Regions from separate parts of the Micromonospora sp. NPDC049836 genome, predicted to be linked through region 2. Evidence: riboswitches for the same ligand, from Rfam matches in the RefSeq annotation. Region 2 holds a riboswitch; the other holds the start of a gene.
What was found. A riboswitch is a leader RNA that binds a small molecule or an ion and turns the genes downstream of it on or off. The one in region 2 is predicted to bind S-adenosylmethionine.
Positions count from the first base shown of each region.

Region 1: another riboswitch for S-adenosylmethionine. It lies ahead of thrC (threonine synthase); the one in region 2 lies ahead of ACIBPB_RS12400 (GNAT family N-acetyltransferase).

Region 1 covers NZ_JBITLH010000005.1:49,703-57,450, forward strand. The annotation lists gene ACIBPB_RS14835 (DMT family transporter) at 1-943, shown strand, start outside; SAM riboswitch class I at 1,016-1,148, shown strand; gene thrC (threonine synthase) at 1,161-2,450, shown strand; gene ACIBPB_RS14845 (LacI family DNA-binding transcriptional regulator) at 2,458-3,522, opposite strand; gene ACIBPB_RS14850 (MFS transporter) at 3,538-4,785, shown strand; gene ACIBPB_RS14855 (hypothetical protein) at 4,997-7,198, opposite strand; gene paaN (phenylacetic acid degradation protein PaaN) at 7,337-7,748, shown strand, end outside.
Region 2 covers NZ_JBITLH010000004.1:154,686-162,433, forward strand. The annotation lists gene ACIBPB_RS12375 (hypothetical protein) at 1-453, shown strand, start outside; gene ACIBPB_RS12380 (RCC1 domain-containing protein) at 467-1,315, opposite strand; gene ACIBPB_RS12385 (hypothetical protein) at 1,394-1,666, shown strand; gene ACIBPB_RS12390 (OsmC family protein) at 1,845-2,273, shown strand; gene nhaA (Na+/H+ antiporter NhaA) at 2,314-4,239, shown strand; gene ACIBPB_RS12400 (GNAT family N-acetyltransferase) at 4,369-5,028, opposite strand; SAM riboswitch class IV at 5,007-5,121, opposite strand; gene ACIBPB_RS12405 (ABC transporter substrate-binding protein) at 5,501-7,072, shown strand; gene ACIBPB_RS12410 (ABC transporter permease) at 7,081-7,748, shown strand, end outside.

The DNA.
Region 1 (7,748 bases), on a different contig from region 2:
CCTGCCGATCTTCGCCGTGATCAGCTGGGGAGTCATGTTCCCCGTGCTGGCCAGCGCGCTCACCCGGGTGGACGCGCTCAACCTGACCACCGCCCGGTACGTGCTGGCCACCGCCGTGCTGCTCGCCCTGCTGCTGGCGCGCGAGGGGGTCGCCGCCCTGGCCACCCAGCGACGCGGGGTCGAGGTGGCGCTGCTCGGCGCGCTCGGCTTCGCCGGCTTCAACACGCTGATGAACCTCGCCCTCGGCCACGCCACCCCGCAGCAGATCGCGCTCTTCGCGGCCACCGTGCCGCTGGTCACCCAGCTGGTCCGCTGGGCGCGCGACGGCGTACGGCCCCGGCCCGCGCTGCTCGGCCTCTCGCTGGTCGCCCTGGTCGGCGTCGGCCTGGTGATCACCCGAGGTCGGCTGGACGGGCTCGGACAGTTCGGCGTGGGCGGGCTGCTCATGATCGGCGCGGTGTTCGGCTGGGCGTTCTACACCCACGGTGCCAGCCGGTTCCCCGAGTGGTCCGCGCTGCGCTACACCACGCTGACCGCCGTCGCCGGCATGCTCGCCATGGTCGCCGCCAGCGCCGTCGCCGACCTCGCCGGGCTCCAGCACGCGCCGGCCGCCGCCGACCTCGTCGCGGTCGCTCCCCAGCTCGGGTACGCGGTGCTCGTCGGCGCCGTCCTCGCGGTGCTGGCCTGGAACACCGGCGTACGACGGCTCGGTCCGGCCAACGCCGCGCTCTTCATGAACCTGGTGCCGGTCGCCACGTTCGCGGTGCAGATCCTGCGCGGCTACCGGCCGGTCCCGGTGGAGCTGGTCGGCGCCGGGCTGACCATCGCCGCCCTGGTGGCCGCGAACCTCGCCACCCGTACCCGCGCCGCGGCGACCCCGGCGCCGGCCGCCGTGGTCGACCGGCCGGCCGTGGTGGAGCCGGTCGCGGTGTTCGGGCGCTGAGCCGGCCCACACCGTGGGATCCCCAGGTGGCGCGGCCTCCGGCGGCGCATAGACTCGACGGCACAACTGCATACCTCATCCAGAGGGGCTGAGGGATACGGCCCGATGACGCCCCGGCAACCACCCACGCGCTCGACGACGAGCGACCGCGGGCAGGTGCCAATTCCGTCCCCGCCGCACCCGGCGATGCGGGGAAAGATGAGAGGACCTTCTCGACATGACGTCGACGCTTCCCGCCGTCTCCGGCATCGACACCACCCTCAGCCCGGCCCGCGCCCTGGTCTGTCGCGCCTGTTCCGCGCGCTACCCGCTGGCCGCGCAGCACGCCTGCTACGAGTGTTTCGGCCCGCTGGAGGTCGACTACGACGCCGCCGCGCTGGCCGCCGTCACCCGCGAGCAGATCGAGGCCGGCCCGAAGAACCTCTGGCGGTACGCCGCCCTGCTCCCGGCCGGCCAGGACCCGGCCACCCGGGTGACCCTGGACCCGGGGCTGACCCCGCTGGTGTCCGCCCCGCACCTCGCCGCCGAGCTGGGCATCACCGCCCCGCTCTGGGTCAAGGACGACAGCGCCAACCCCACCCACTCGTTCAAGGACCGGGTCGTCTCGGTGGCGCTGACCGCCGCCCGGGCGCTCGGCTTCACCCGGTACGCCTGCGCCTCGACCGGCAACCTGGCCAACTCGGTGGCCGCCCACGCGGCCCGGGTCGGCGCGCCGTCGGTGGTCTTCATCCCCAGCGACCTGGAGTCGGGCAAGGTGGTCACCACCGCCGTCTACGGCGGCGACCTGGTCGCCATCGACGGCTCGTACGACGACGTCAACCGGCTCTGCGGCGAGTTGGTGGAGACCGACGAGTTCGAGGACACCGCGTTCGTCAACGTCAACGTCCGGCCGTTCTACGCCGAGGGCTCCAAGACCCTCGGCTACGAGGTGGCCGAGCAGCTCGGTTGGCGGATCCCGGCCCAGGTGGTCATCCCGATGGCCAGCGGCGAGCTGCTCACGAAGATCGACAAGGCGTTCGCCGAGCTGGTCGAGATCGGCCTGGTCGAGGCGCCGGCCGGCGGCTGGAAGGTGTTCGGCGCGCAGTCGGCCGGCTGCAACCCGATCGCCACCGCGCTGCACGCCGGCACCGACACGATCACCCCGGTCAGGCCCACCGGCATCGCCAAGTCGCTGAACATCGGCGACCCGGCGGCGGGCCTCTACGCGCTGGAGGCGGTCCGCCGCACCGGCGGCTGGATGGAGTACGCCGACGACGACGAGATCCGCGCCGGCATCCGGCTGCTGGCCCGCACCACCGGGGTGTTCGCCGAGACCGCCGGCGGGGTCACCGTCGCGGTGCTGCGCAAGCTGGTCGAGTCCGGCCGGCTCGACCCGGCGGCCGAGACGGTGGTCTTCAACACCGGCGAGGGACTGAAGACCATCGACGCGGTCGCCCCGCAGGTCGGCCCCACCCACCGCATCAAGCCCTCGCTGCGGGCGGCCCGCGACGCCGGCCTCCTCTCCTAGGGGTCGCTCAACCGGTGGGTCGGGTGGTGTCGCGCACCACGACGTGCCACCGCGGGTGATCCGGAGCCGGGCTGCTCAGGCCGAGGGCCACCCGGGCGCAGTGGGCGCCCTGGTCCCGTAGCGACTGCGCCAGGGTGGTCAGCCCGACGGGCGCGGCGGCGTCGCTGTCGTCCCAGCCGGTCACCGCGAGATCCTCCGGCACGCGCCGGCCGGCGGCGCCGGCCGCGCGCAGGGCGCCGAGGGCGAGTTCGTCGCTCATGGCGGCGATGGCGTCCGGCGGATCGCCGCCGGTCAGCACCTGCCCGGCGAAGGACTCGCCCGCGGTGATGTGGTTGACCGGGCAGACGGCCAGCCGTAGCTGACCGGCTGGGTGCCCCGCTTCGGTCCAGGCGTCGCGGAAGCCCTGCCACCGGTGGCGGGTCACCGGGAACCGTACCTGCGGCACGTCGTCGCCGCCGAGCAGGTGACGGGCGCGACCGCGGTCGAGCGGGAAGCCGAGCACGAGGGGGCGGCGGGCGCGCGCGAAGGCCACCCGACCGATCGCCACCGCCGCGGCGTGGTCGTCGATGCCGACCACCGGCAGCCCGCGTCCGTGCGGGCCGGCATGGATCACCGCGGGCAGTCCGGTGTCGGCCACGGCGTCGAGCACCGGGTCGTCGTCGCTGGTGGTCCAGACGACGTAGCCGTCCACGGCGGCCTCCGCGACCCGCCGGGGATCGGTGGCGGCGCCGGTGATCGGCACCAGGGTGAGTCCGACGCCCTCGGCGGCGCACACGTCGGAGACGCCGGCGAGGAAGCGGGCCGCCTGTGGGTCCTCGAAGGCGTACGTCAGGCGTTCGCCGAGCACGACGCCGAGGGTGCCGGCCCGGCCGCGACGCAACGAGCGGGCGGCCGGGTGCGGCCCCGGATAGCCCAGCCGCGCGGCTGCCGCGCGGACCTTCGCGGCGGTTTCGGCGGACACCCGTTCCGGTTGCGAGTAGGTGTAGGACACGGTCATCGGCGAGACGGCGGCGGCGCGGGCCACGTCGCCCATGGTGGGCCGCCGCTTGGGGTTGCCGACGGCGCGGTTCATGGTGACACTCTAGTTGTGTATCGATACACAAGTCGGCGGCCCGCGCTGCCCCGCAGCGCCGCCCCCGACGTCTTCGTCCGGGACGCGCCGACCGTGCTGTCCTACGCGGTCCTGGCCTGCTACACCTTCTGGCTGTACGCCTTCGCGCCCGCGGTGACGCTGCTACGCGCGGAGTTGGGCTTCTCCTACTCCGTGCTCGGCCTCTACCAGGTGCTCTGGGCCGGCGGCGCGGCGCTCGCCGGCGCCACCTTCGGCTGGGCGGCCCGCCACCTGGCGCGCGGCGCGCTGCTGTGGTGGTCGGCGCTGGTCACGGCCGGCGGTGCCGCGGTGTTCACCCTCGGCACCGGCGTGCCGGCCACCCTGATCGGCGCCGGGGTGTTCGGCGCGGCCGGGACGATGCTGCTCACCGTGGACCAGGCGATCCTCTCCGACCGGCACGGAAGCCGGCGGGACCGGGCGCTGACCGAGGCCAACGTCGGGGCCGGTGCCTCCGCGGTGATCGCCCCGCTGCTCGTCGGCGGGTCGGCGGCCCTGGTGTTCGGGTGGCGTGCCGTGTTCGCGCTGCCGGCGGTCGCCCTGCTGGCGCTCCACCTGCGCTACCGGCGGCAGACCCTGCCCCCGCCCGGCGGGCGCCGGGCCGCCGGCGGAGCGGGCCGGTTGCCGCTGGCCTGCTGGCTGTTCGCCGTGCTCACCGCGCTGAGTTCGGCGATCGAGTTCTGCCTGGTCTACTTCGGCCCGCAGGTGCTCCTGGAGGTCGGGCTGTCCGCGGCCGCCGCCGGCACGGCGTTGAGCAGCAACCTCCTCGGCATCCTGGTCGGGCGCGTGATCGGCGCCCGGATCACCCGCCGACCGGGCCGCAGCGTCCCGCTGCTGTCCCTCTCGCTGGCCACCACCTTCGTCGGCGTCGTGCTGTTCTGGGTCGCCGGCCAGCCGGCTCTCGCCGTCGGGGCGCTGTTCCTGGCCGGGCTGGGCATCGCGAACCTCTACCCGCTCTCGCTCGCACTCACCCTCGGCGCCGCGCCGGGCCAGGAGGACCGGGCCAACGCCCGTACGCAGGTGGTCCTCGGCGTGCTCGCCGCCGCGTCCCCCTACCTGCTCGGCGCCCTGGCGGACCGGCGCGGGCTGGCCACCGGCTTCGCGCTCGAACCGGTGCTGATCGGCGGCGGCGCCGTCCTGTTGTGGGCCGGGCTCCGCACCCTCCGCCCGGCCGTCCGGACGAGGGCGGCCAGCCCGAGCGGGGGATCGGGAGAGAGCGGTGGGTAACCGGCGGTATCCGGTGAGTGCCAGAAAACCACCCCCAAGGACTTGACGGCAGGAACCGGACGGCGCAAGATGCTCGGTGCGGGAGGGCATCCGCCGGAGACTTTTCAAGTTCTTGCGACCCAACGCCAGAGGCGTTGTGCGGACGTCCCTCCCGACCAACCTCGCGAAAGGGCCGGCGGAACTCCGCCGGCCCTTTCGCTGTCCGCGGCCCTCAGCCGGTCGGCCCGGCCCCGGGCGGCGGCAGCCGGCCGGCCAGGTCGCACACCGCGCGGTGCAGGTCCTCGTCCGGCTGGAAGCGGTGCCGGCCGATCGCCGGCGGCACCGTGTCGCCCGCGGGAATGACCAGCGACTTCGGGTCGCGGACCCGGCGGTCCACCCCGGCGGCCGGATCGTCGCGGGGCAACTCCGGCGGGAAGACCGGGCCGCCGACCGGATCGGTACGCCGCCACAGGTTGATCCACCGCCAGTCCACCCGGTCACCGAGCTCACGGAGCACCGCGGGCCCGAGGTACGCCGGAAAGACCCGGCTGTAGAGCCGGCCGAGCGGGGTGCCGTAGGTCAGCAGCGCCACCCGGGCCCGGCAGGCCGCCGGCAACTGCAGGACCGCCGCCGCGGCCAGCACGCTGCCGTGGCTCTGCCCGGAGAGCACGACCGCGTTCCCGCCGGCGGTGAGGTGCGCGATCCGCCGGGTGAGGTCCGGCACCGCGCGCTCGGCGTAGCACGGGGCGGCCAGCGGGTGCCCGGCGCGCGGCCAGAAGGTGGCCAGCTCCCAGAGCACGCCGACGACCCGCATCGCGTGCGACCGGTACGCGAACAGCCCGGTGCCGAACAGCACCACCGCGAACAGCCCGATCAACAGGCTCCCCAGGTCGGTCGCGAAGATCACCGGACGGGCCAGCGGCATCCCGCCCAGCCAGCGCGCCACGTCCTCCGGCCCGTGATGCAGCAGCGACAGCCCGGCGGCGCCCAGACTCAGCGCGGCCAGCAGCGCGTACGCCGTCAGGAGCAGCGGGGCGAGCCGGTCCGCCAGCCGCGCCCGGACGATCCGGTCCCGGACCGCACGCACCCGTTCCGGTGCGGCCCGCTCCGACTCCGGGAACTCGCTCCGGACCAGGTCCTCGGCCGCCCGGCGCCGGCTGGCCCGCCGGTAGCGGCCGGCCAGCGTGGCGGTGCCGGCGGCGAGCAGCAGCGCGGCCGAGACGCCCAAGGCCGCCCAGCGGAAGGCGACCGGCGGGGAGAGTGGCGGGGCGTCGGCCGGCAGCGGGCGGGCCGGCGTGGGGCTGGAGCCCCGGTCCAGGTACTCGGCGACGCCGTAGGTCAGCCCGGCGTCGTACGACACGGCCAGGCCGATCGCGATCGAGACCACCAGCGGCGCGGCGGTCACCAGCAGGTTCGACCGGCCCAGGGCCGGTCGCCGGGCCAGCACCAGGACGGCCAGCGCCAGGAGCAGCACCATCTGGGCGGCGAACAGGAGCGCGACCAGCACGTCGTACCCGGGCAGGCCGCCCCGGGCGGTCCACGGCGCGCGGGGGGCCGCCGCGTATGCCAGGGCCAGCGCGGTCAGCGTGAGGGCGCCCCAGCGGACGAGCCGGACCGCCCGTCGCGGCCAGCGGGCGGCGGCGGGCCGTTCGAGCTGGGGGAGGCAGAGCAGCACGAGCGCGGCGGCGTGCAGGCCGGCCACCGCGGCGAGCAGCGCGTTGCCGGGGAGACCGCGGTCGTGTGGCGCCAGGGCCAGCAGCAGGGCCAGGTCGAGGGAGGTCAGGGAGATCGTCACGTGCAGGGATCGCAGGCGCAGCAGCAGGGCCCGGTTGTCCCAGAAGGCCGGGGCGTCGAGCCGGTCCGCCCCCGGCCCCGGCACCGGGCGGGTGTCCTCGGGGAGTTGCCAGGTGCGCCCACCGAGCCACCAGAGCAGGGCGACCGCGAGCAGCGGCAGCAGCGCGAGCAGGGCCAGGCGCTGCCCCGGCAGCAGGTCACCCAGCCAGGAGATCTCCCGGCGGCCCGCCACGCACCGCGGGTACTCCGCGCACTGCCACGCGATCAGGTCCAGGGCCACCCCCACGATCGACAGCACGAACATCGCGGTGAGCGTCGCGGCGAGCAGCCGGCAGAGGGCCTTGCCGATCAGCCCGGTGCGGCGGCCCGGCGGCAGCATCCAGACGGCGATGTTGGCGAGCATGAAGGGCAGGAGCAGGACCAGGGAGAAGGTGCGGGCGGCGGTGCCCCCGGTGAGGCCGCTCCAGCGGTACGCCTCCAGGGTCCCGCCGGCCGCGTTGCACGGGTTTCCGAAGTCCGGCCTGACCCGGTAGAAGCCGGCCTCCTGGTCGCCGGCCACCCGGTGCACGATCGGGCGGTCCAGCATCGCCTCCGGCCCGCGGTCGGCGACGCCGTGCACCCGGATCTCGGTGATTCCCACCCGCGGCCGCCCCCTCGTTCGCCGGCCGCGCGGTTACCCGCGTCTGGTCCGGTCAATCCCGCCCGAGCGGTGGGCGGCGGTGCCAACTTGTGACACGCCCCTACTGATCTGGTGGCTTGCTGTTGCATGATGGCGGGCATGACGGAGACCCCGCACCCCCTGTACGCCAGGCACGCCGACACCCTCAACCGCGCGCTGACCGCCATCACGGAGCGGGGGTACTGGTCCGCCTACCCGGAGTCGCCCAGCCCTCGGGTGTACGGCGAGACCGCCGCCGCCGACGGCAGGGCCGCCTTCGAGGCGTACCTGAACGCTGACTTCCCGCTCGACCAGCCGGCGGACGGGGAGACCGTCGCCACCGAGGTCAGCCCGTTCGGCGTCGCGCTGAACGTGCGCTACCCGCACGCCGGTGCCGACCAGTTGGTGTCCGCCGCGACCGCCGCGCTGCCGGCCTGGCGGGACGCCGGCCCGCAGGCCCGGGTGGGCGTCTGCCTGGAGATCCTGGACCGGCTGCACAAGAACATCTTCGAGCTGGCCAACGCGGTGCAGT
Region 2 (7,748 bases):
GGATCCATCGGCGCCGCCAGCGAGGTGCGGCTGCCGATCGGCAACATCAGCGGCTTCTGCTACAGCGCGACGGCCGCCGGCGGGGCCGGCAAGTACGCCGCCCGACGGCTGGGCAGCCTGTGGACCCATCCCGGCGCCGGCGCGCTCACCAGCGGCTGGACGCTGGTGAAGAGCAACCTGACCAGTCACGACAACCGTTCCGACCAGGGCATCGACTGCTCCGAGAACTACATCTGGAACACCAAGTCCATCAACACCTCGACGCCGGCCACCGGCTGGAACTGGATCTACCAGTACAACTGGTCCGGCGGCGATGTGGAGAGCGACATCGGCGTGCCGGGCAACAACCTGACCGACGAGATCGAGGACGTCACCCACGTGGGGAGCGAATTCTTCGTCGGCATCAACCGCAACGACGGGCTGGCCGACTCGGTGAAGGTGCTCATCGAATAGCGGCGGACGGTCGTCAGTGGGGCGACCGGATCCCGTGCCAGTCGGCGACGTCGCACTGGCCGTGGGCGTTGTCGCCGGCGGCGACAACCGTCCCGTCCGCGCGTAATCCAAGCGTGTGGGTGGATCCGGCCGCCACCGCGACGATGTCGCGCCAGCCCGCGACGTCGCACTGCCCGGCGTCGTTGCCGCCGACGGCCAGGACCCGGCCGGTCGCGGTGACGCCCACGGTGTGGTAGCTCCCGGCCGCGACCGCCACCACGTCCCGCCAGCCGTCGACGTCGCAGGCGCCCGTCGAATCGTCCCCGACGGCGGACACCCGCCCGTCGGCGCCGAGACCGACCGTGTGCAGGTAGCCGGCGGCCACGGCGGCAACGTCCCGCCAGGTGTTGACCGCGCACTGCCCGCGCCGATTGTTCCCCACGGCGACGGCGGTCCCGTCGGCCCGGACGCCCACCGAATGCCAGTCGCCGCAGGCCAACCCGACCACCTCCCGCCACCGGCTCACGTCACACGCGCCCTCGTGCCGCCGTCCCACGGCCAGCACGGTGCCGTCACCCGCCAGCCCCAGGGTGCGGCGCCAGCCCGCGGCGACCACTGTTATGTCCCGCCAGGACGCGACGTCACACTGCCCGTCACCGTTCCAGCCCGTCGCCAGCACGCGGCCGTCCGCGCGCAGGCCGACGCTGTGCGAACGCCCGGTGTTCGGCGCCGTGTGCACGTTTCCCGCCGCCACGGCGACCACCTGCGCCCAGTCCCCGACCCGGCACTCACCCGAGGTGCCGGCGCCGGCCGCGACCACGGTGCCGTCGGCGCGCAGCCCCACCGAGTGGCGGCGCCCGGCGGCGATGACCGGACCACTCATGGGCACAGCATGCCGGATCACCTGCCCTGGGCGGACCCGACCCCGCCCCGTCCGGCCACGCTGACGAGGCGCCGCCGCATGATCGTCGAGATGCGCGCACCGGCGAGGACGCGCCCGCCCCGATCGCACGCCGCGGGCGGCGATCAGTCGGCGGCCGGGCTGGTCCGGGAGGCGTCGCGGGAGATCATCGCGGCCGAGAGACCCGTCGAACAGCACCGGCACACCCGCCTCGCCGGACCTGTGAGTCCAGTTCCGGGCCCGGAGTCGATCGCGATCAGCTCGGAACTTCTGGGTCGAGATCGCCCCCAAGCGCAGCTTGATACCCTCCCGGTGACGGGTGTCGAGGGCTGAGCGGCTCCGACTATCAGTGATCAAGTGGACTATTCGGTCCGGGAGAGGCTAGCCTGCGCAGGTACCCGGTCGCGGGGTGGCACGCCCGGCCGCAGCCCCGCTCAGCCGGCGGCTCGGCCGCTGCTGGATTCGCGTACCCGGACCCCTCACCACCAGGATCTACAGGAAGGCGCGGCTGATGGAAACCGATCAGGATCGTGTCATCGCATCCGCCCGAGCTGTCCTTCCGGCCACCGAGCGCCGGCGCACGGACATGACCAGCCACGGCTTCACGTTCGTCGCCGATGAACCGCACAACGGCGCACTCGGCGACGGCCCGACGCCGACGGAGTACCTGTTGATGGCGCTCGCGTCGTGCACGGCCCAGACGCTGCGGCAGTACGTCGACTACAAGTACGACACTGCCGGTGACATCACCGTCGAGATCGAATACCACGAGCCCGTGCGGGAAGGCGCGGAGCGGTACCTCAAGCGCACGATCACCCTGAGCGAGGACCCTGACCCCGACGACCTGAAGGTGATGCATGAGATCGCCGAGAAGTCCCCGGTGACCCTGCTGATCCAGTTCGCCTGGAGCGTACGGACCGAGTTCGTCGGCCCGGCTTGATCAGCTATCCAGGCCCGGCCAGCGCGCCGGAAGGTGACGTGTGACCGAGACCAGGATGAGCGGCCGGACGATCTGGAAGCGCAATCTGGCGCCCCCGCTGCGAGCCTTTCTGCGGACCGAGTCCGGCAGCGCCGGCGTGCTCGTGACCGCCATCGTCGCCGCACTGCTCTGGGCCAACATCGACCTCAACTCCTACGAAGCCCTGTGGCGCACCCCACTGTCCCTACGCCTCGGGCACCTCGAACTCTCCCGCGACCTGCACACCTGGATCAACAGCGGCTTGATGACGCTGTTCTTCCTGGTCGTCGGCCTCGAGACGCGGCGCGAGTTCGACCTGGGTGACCTCCGCGACCGGCGACGATTCGTGCTGCCCGCCGTGGCCGGCGTGATCGGCATGCTGATCCCGGTGCTGGTCTTCCTGGCGATCAACCACGGTGGGCCGGGCGCGCATGGCTGGGGCGTGGCCATGTCGACCGACACCGCTCTGGCGTTGGGCCTGCTGGCACTGCTCGGTCGCGGCGTGCCCGACCAGATCCGGATCTTTCTGCTCACCGTGTTCGTGGTCGACGACCTGATCGCACTCATCGTCATCGCCCTCGTCTACAGCGACGACATCAGAATGACGCCCATCGTGGTGGCCGTCGCGGCGTTCGCGGTCATGCTGGCCCTCCGCGCGGCCGGCGTGAGACGCGGCGCGGCGTACGCGCCGGTCGCCGTCGTGATGTGGGGCGCGCTTCTGGTCAGCGGAGTCGACCCGGTGGTGGCCGGACTGGCCATCGGGCTGACCGCGTTCGCCTACTCTCCGGGCCGCGCCGAGCTCGAGCAGGTCAGCGGACTGTTCCGGTCGTTCCGTGAGCAGCCGACGCCCACGCTCGCGCGGACGGCGTCGATCGGCCTCGCGAACACGCTGTCGCCCAACGACCGCCTTCAGCGCATCTACCATCCCTGGTCCAGCTACCTCATCGTGCCGCTGTTCGGCCTGGCCAACGCCGGCATCAGCATCGACGGTCCGTTCCTGGCCCAGGCGTTCACCTCACCTCTGACCTGGGGCGTACTGCTCGCGTATGTCGTCGGCAAGCCGCTCGCCGTGATCGGCACCTCGGCCGGGCTCACCTGGGTCTCAGGCGGTCGCATCCGTCCGGCCGTGGGCTGGGCGGGCGTGCTCGGAAGCGGCACGATCGCCGGCGTCAGCTTCACCGTGTCGCTGCTGATCGCCGGCCTGGCCTTCACCGGCGACCACCTGGCCGAGGTCAAGGTCGGGGTGCTCAGCGCCGCGATCGTGTCCTCGGTGCTGACCTGGACCGCGTTCCGGGTCACCCACATGTTGCCCAAGGACACGCGCGTCCGGGCGCTGTTCGGCGACATGACGGAGCTGACCGACCTCATCCCCGACGTTGACGAGCAGCGGGACCACGTCCGCGGCCCGGCCGACGCGTCGGTGACGCTGGTGCAGTACGGCGACTTCCAGTGCCCGTACTGCGGGAGGGCCGAGCCGGCCGTCCGGCAGCTGCTGGGCCACGCCGACCTGCGTTTCGTGTGGCGCCACCTGCCGCTGCCGGACGTGCACCCGCACGCCCAGCTCGCCGCGGAGGCCGCCGAAGCGGCGGCCGCCCAGGGCAAGTTCTGGCAGATGCACGACCTGCTGCTCGACCACCAGGACAAGCTGAACCTCACCGATCTGCTCGGATACGCCGCCGACCTCGGCCTGGATCAGAAGCGCTTCCACGACGAGCTCACGAGCCACGCCCACGCCGCTCGCATCGACCGCGACATCGACTCGGCCGACCACAGCGCAGTGTCCGGCACCCCGACCTTCTTCATCAACGGCCGCCGCCACCACGGCGCCTACGACATCGCGACCCTGACCGCCGCCATTCGTACGGCCCGCGCCCGGGCCCGCCTCGGCCGCGCTGGCCTGGCGACCGGTGACCAGGCGCGTCCCGTCGACGTGACGGCACGCCGGTAGGCCGTCAGGTCTCGCCGTGCGACCTCTTGCCGGGACGGGACGGGACCGGAGCGTCACGAGGATCCGGGACCTCGTCGAGGCGTGCGCGGAAGCGCCGGCGTGTTGGCGCGTTCGGCGGACCGGCCGAGGTCACCGGCCTTCGGCGAGCCGGGCCCGTAGGCGGGTCCGGCAGGCCGGCCATTCCGAGGCGAGGATGGAGTACATCGCGGAGTCCCGGAGCAGGCCCTCCTCACCCGGCGCCCAGGACCGCGACCAGCAGCGCAGTACGCCCTCGAACTGCGCTCCCACCCCCTCGATCGCCGCGCGGGAGCGCGCGTTGCGCGCGTCGGTCTTGAGGTCGACGCGGGCCACCCGCCACTGCTCGAACGCGTGGGCGAACAGCAGGAACTTGGCCTCGGTGTTCAGCCCGCTGCCCTGGGCCGAAGCGGCCAGCCAGGTGAAACCGACCTCGACCGCGCACAACTCGTCGCGGTCCGGCCACAGCCGCGGATCCCAGTAGGCGGTCGCCCCGACGGCGCGTCCGGACGCCTTGGCCACCTGCGCGTACGGCAGCAAACTCCCGGCGGCGGCCCGGGCCAGCTGCGCATCGATGTAGTCGCTCACCTCGCCCGCGGTGGGTACCCAGGTGAAGCGGTACGAGGTCCGGTTCTCCTCGGCTGCTCTGGCCAGGTCCGCGGCGTGCCGGTGCTCCAGTGGCTCCAGCCGGACACGTTCACCGTCGAGCAGCGGCGCGGTCAGTCTCGTGGGGAATGGCAGGGGAGTGCTCCGTCCGCGACTTGCCGGGCACACCCTGTGCCGGGCCGGGTCCTCACCCGGAGCACCCCACCCGCGTAGGAGGGTTGCCGGCCAGCAAGCCGGGGCTTCGCGCTGGCACTCATGACCTGGCGTCACGGTAGCGACGGTGTTGGGGCCGACGCAATCCACATTTCGACGCCTGACAGGTGCGCGAGCGCCGTTGCCGGCCGGTCGGGTTCGGACACCGGGCCGTGACCCCGGCGAGGTCCGCGCCTTCCTCGACCGGGCCGTCGCGAACCTGCCCGCCGCGCGGCGCCTGGCCCGGGTGGTCGGTCGCTGGTGGCTCGTCCTGGTGCAGACCGGAGGTCTTGCGGAGCAGTTCGTATACAACATACGCTCCCCGAATCGCCCACTCGAGGAGCTCCCAATGACGAACCTCAGTGACCCGAGCCTGCGAAGGCTCTCCCCATTACGGGCAGCTGTGGCGGCGCTCGCCGTCGCCTGCACCGTCGTAGCGTGCTCGCCGGTGTCGAACGACGAGGGCGGCGCCAAGTCCGGTGAGGACCAGGCGGCAGGACAGGACAACTTCGGTACGCCGGCCGACCCGGCCGCCGTGAAGAAGGGCGGCAAGCTGGTGATCGCCCTCTCCGCGGAGCCCGACGCGCTGGACCCGACGCTGTCGCGCAGCCTCTACTCGCGCTACGTCTTCCAGGCCATCTGCCAGAAGCTCTACGACGTCAACGAGCAGGCCCAGGTCGTACCGCAACTGGCCACCGCCCTGCCGAGCACCAGCAGTGACGGCAGGACGGTCACCATCCCGCTGCGCCAGGGCGCGCGGTTCGCGGACGGGACCCCGTTCGACTCCGCCGCGGTCAAGGCCACCCTGCAACGGCACCTGACCAACGCCCGCTCCGCGCGCAAGAGCGAACTCGGTCCCATCGAGACCGTCGACGCGCCCGACGCCAACACCGTCGTGATCCACCTGAAGCAGCCGTTCGCGCCGCTGGTCGGGGCGCTGGCGGACCGGGCCGGCATGATCATGAGCCCGAAGGCGCTGCAGAGCCTCGGCGACAACTTCGCCAACGCGCCGGTCTGCGTCGGCCCGTTCAAGTTCGCCAAGCGGGTGCCGCAGAACTCCATCGACGTGGTCCGCGACCCGAACTTCTACGACGCCAGCAAGGTCAACTTCGACGCCATCTCCTGGCACATCCTCAGCGACGCGAGCATCCGGGCGGCCAACCTGCGCTCCGGCGACGCGCAGGTCGCCGACAGCATCTCCACCCAGGACTACGCCGCGTTGCGCGGCGACTCCTCGCTCACCGTGCTCCAGTCCCAGTCGCTGGGCTACCAGGGGCTCACCTTCAACATCGGCAACGTCGACGGCGTCGGCACCGCGCCGAAGCCGATCAACCGGCCGATCGCGCAGAACGCCAAGGTCCGGCAGGCCTTCGAGTACGCCCTCGACCGCAAGGCACTGGTCCAGGCCGTCTTCAACGGACTCTTCGCCCCCGCCTGCTCACCGATCTCGCCGGCCAGCCCGTTCTCGTCCGAGCAGGCGCAGACGTGCGTTCCGCACGATCCCGCCAAGGCCAAGCAGTTGCTGTCCGAGGCCGGCGTGCAGACGCCGTACCCGGTGGCGATGCTCATCTCGAACACGCCCGACTCGCTGCGCCTCGCGCAGGCGTTGCAGGCCATGGTCAAGGACGGCGGGTTCGACCTGAAGATCAACCCGGTGGAGTACTCCTCGCTCCTCGACGAGCAGGACCGCGGCAACTTCGAGCTGCTGCAACTGGGCTGGAGCGGGCGGATCGACCCGGACGCCAACATCACCAACTTCGTCGGCACCGGCGGCAGCCAGAACGTCTCCGGCTACAGCAACCCGCAGCTCGACACCGCGCTCACCCAGGCCCGGCAGTCCAACGACATCGAGGAGCGCAAGAAGCTCTACGGGCAGGCGGTGGCGATCCTCCAGCAGGACGACGCGCTGATCTACCTCTACCGGCAGCGGAACCTGACCGCCGTCTCGCAGAAGATCCAAGGCTTGCAGGTCTTCCCCGACGGCGTGATCCGGGCGGCCTTCGCCGGGTTCACCAAGTAGGTCATGTCGTGGCTCGCTATCTGCTCACCCGTGCCTGGCACTCGGCGTTGACGCTGCTGCTGTCGACGGTCGTGGTGTTCCTCGGGGTGCGGGCGCTGCCCGGGGACCCGGCCCTCGCCCTCGCCGGCGAGGACCGGTCCCCGGAGGCGCTGGAGGCCATCCGGCACCACTACGGGCTCGACCAGCCGCTGCCGATCCAGTTCGGGCAGTACGTGGCGCGCGTCGTGCAGGGCGACTTCGGGGTGTCGATCCGGACCGGGATACCGGTCTCCTCGATGCTCGGCACCGCCCTGCCCGTCACCGTCGAACTGTCCCTGCTGGCGATCGTCCTCGCCGCCGCGCTCGGCGTCGGGGCCGGGGTGCTCGCGGCGGTCCGCCGCGGGCGTCCCGCCGAGTGGCTGGCCAACGGGCTGGCCCTGATCGGCCTGTCGGTGCCGCACTTCTGGCTCGGACTGCTGGCGATCCTCTACCTCTCCGTGGCGGCCGGGCTCTTCCCGGCCTCCGGCTTCGTGCCCCTGCTCCAGGACCCGGTGGACAACCTGCACCACATCGTCCTGCCGGCCGTCATTCTCGGCACCGGCCTCGCCGCCATCATCATGCGGCAGACCCGGTCGGCGATGCTGGAGGCGCTCTCCTCCGACCACGTCCGGACGGCGAAGGCGAAGGGTCTGCGGCC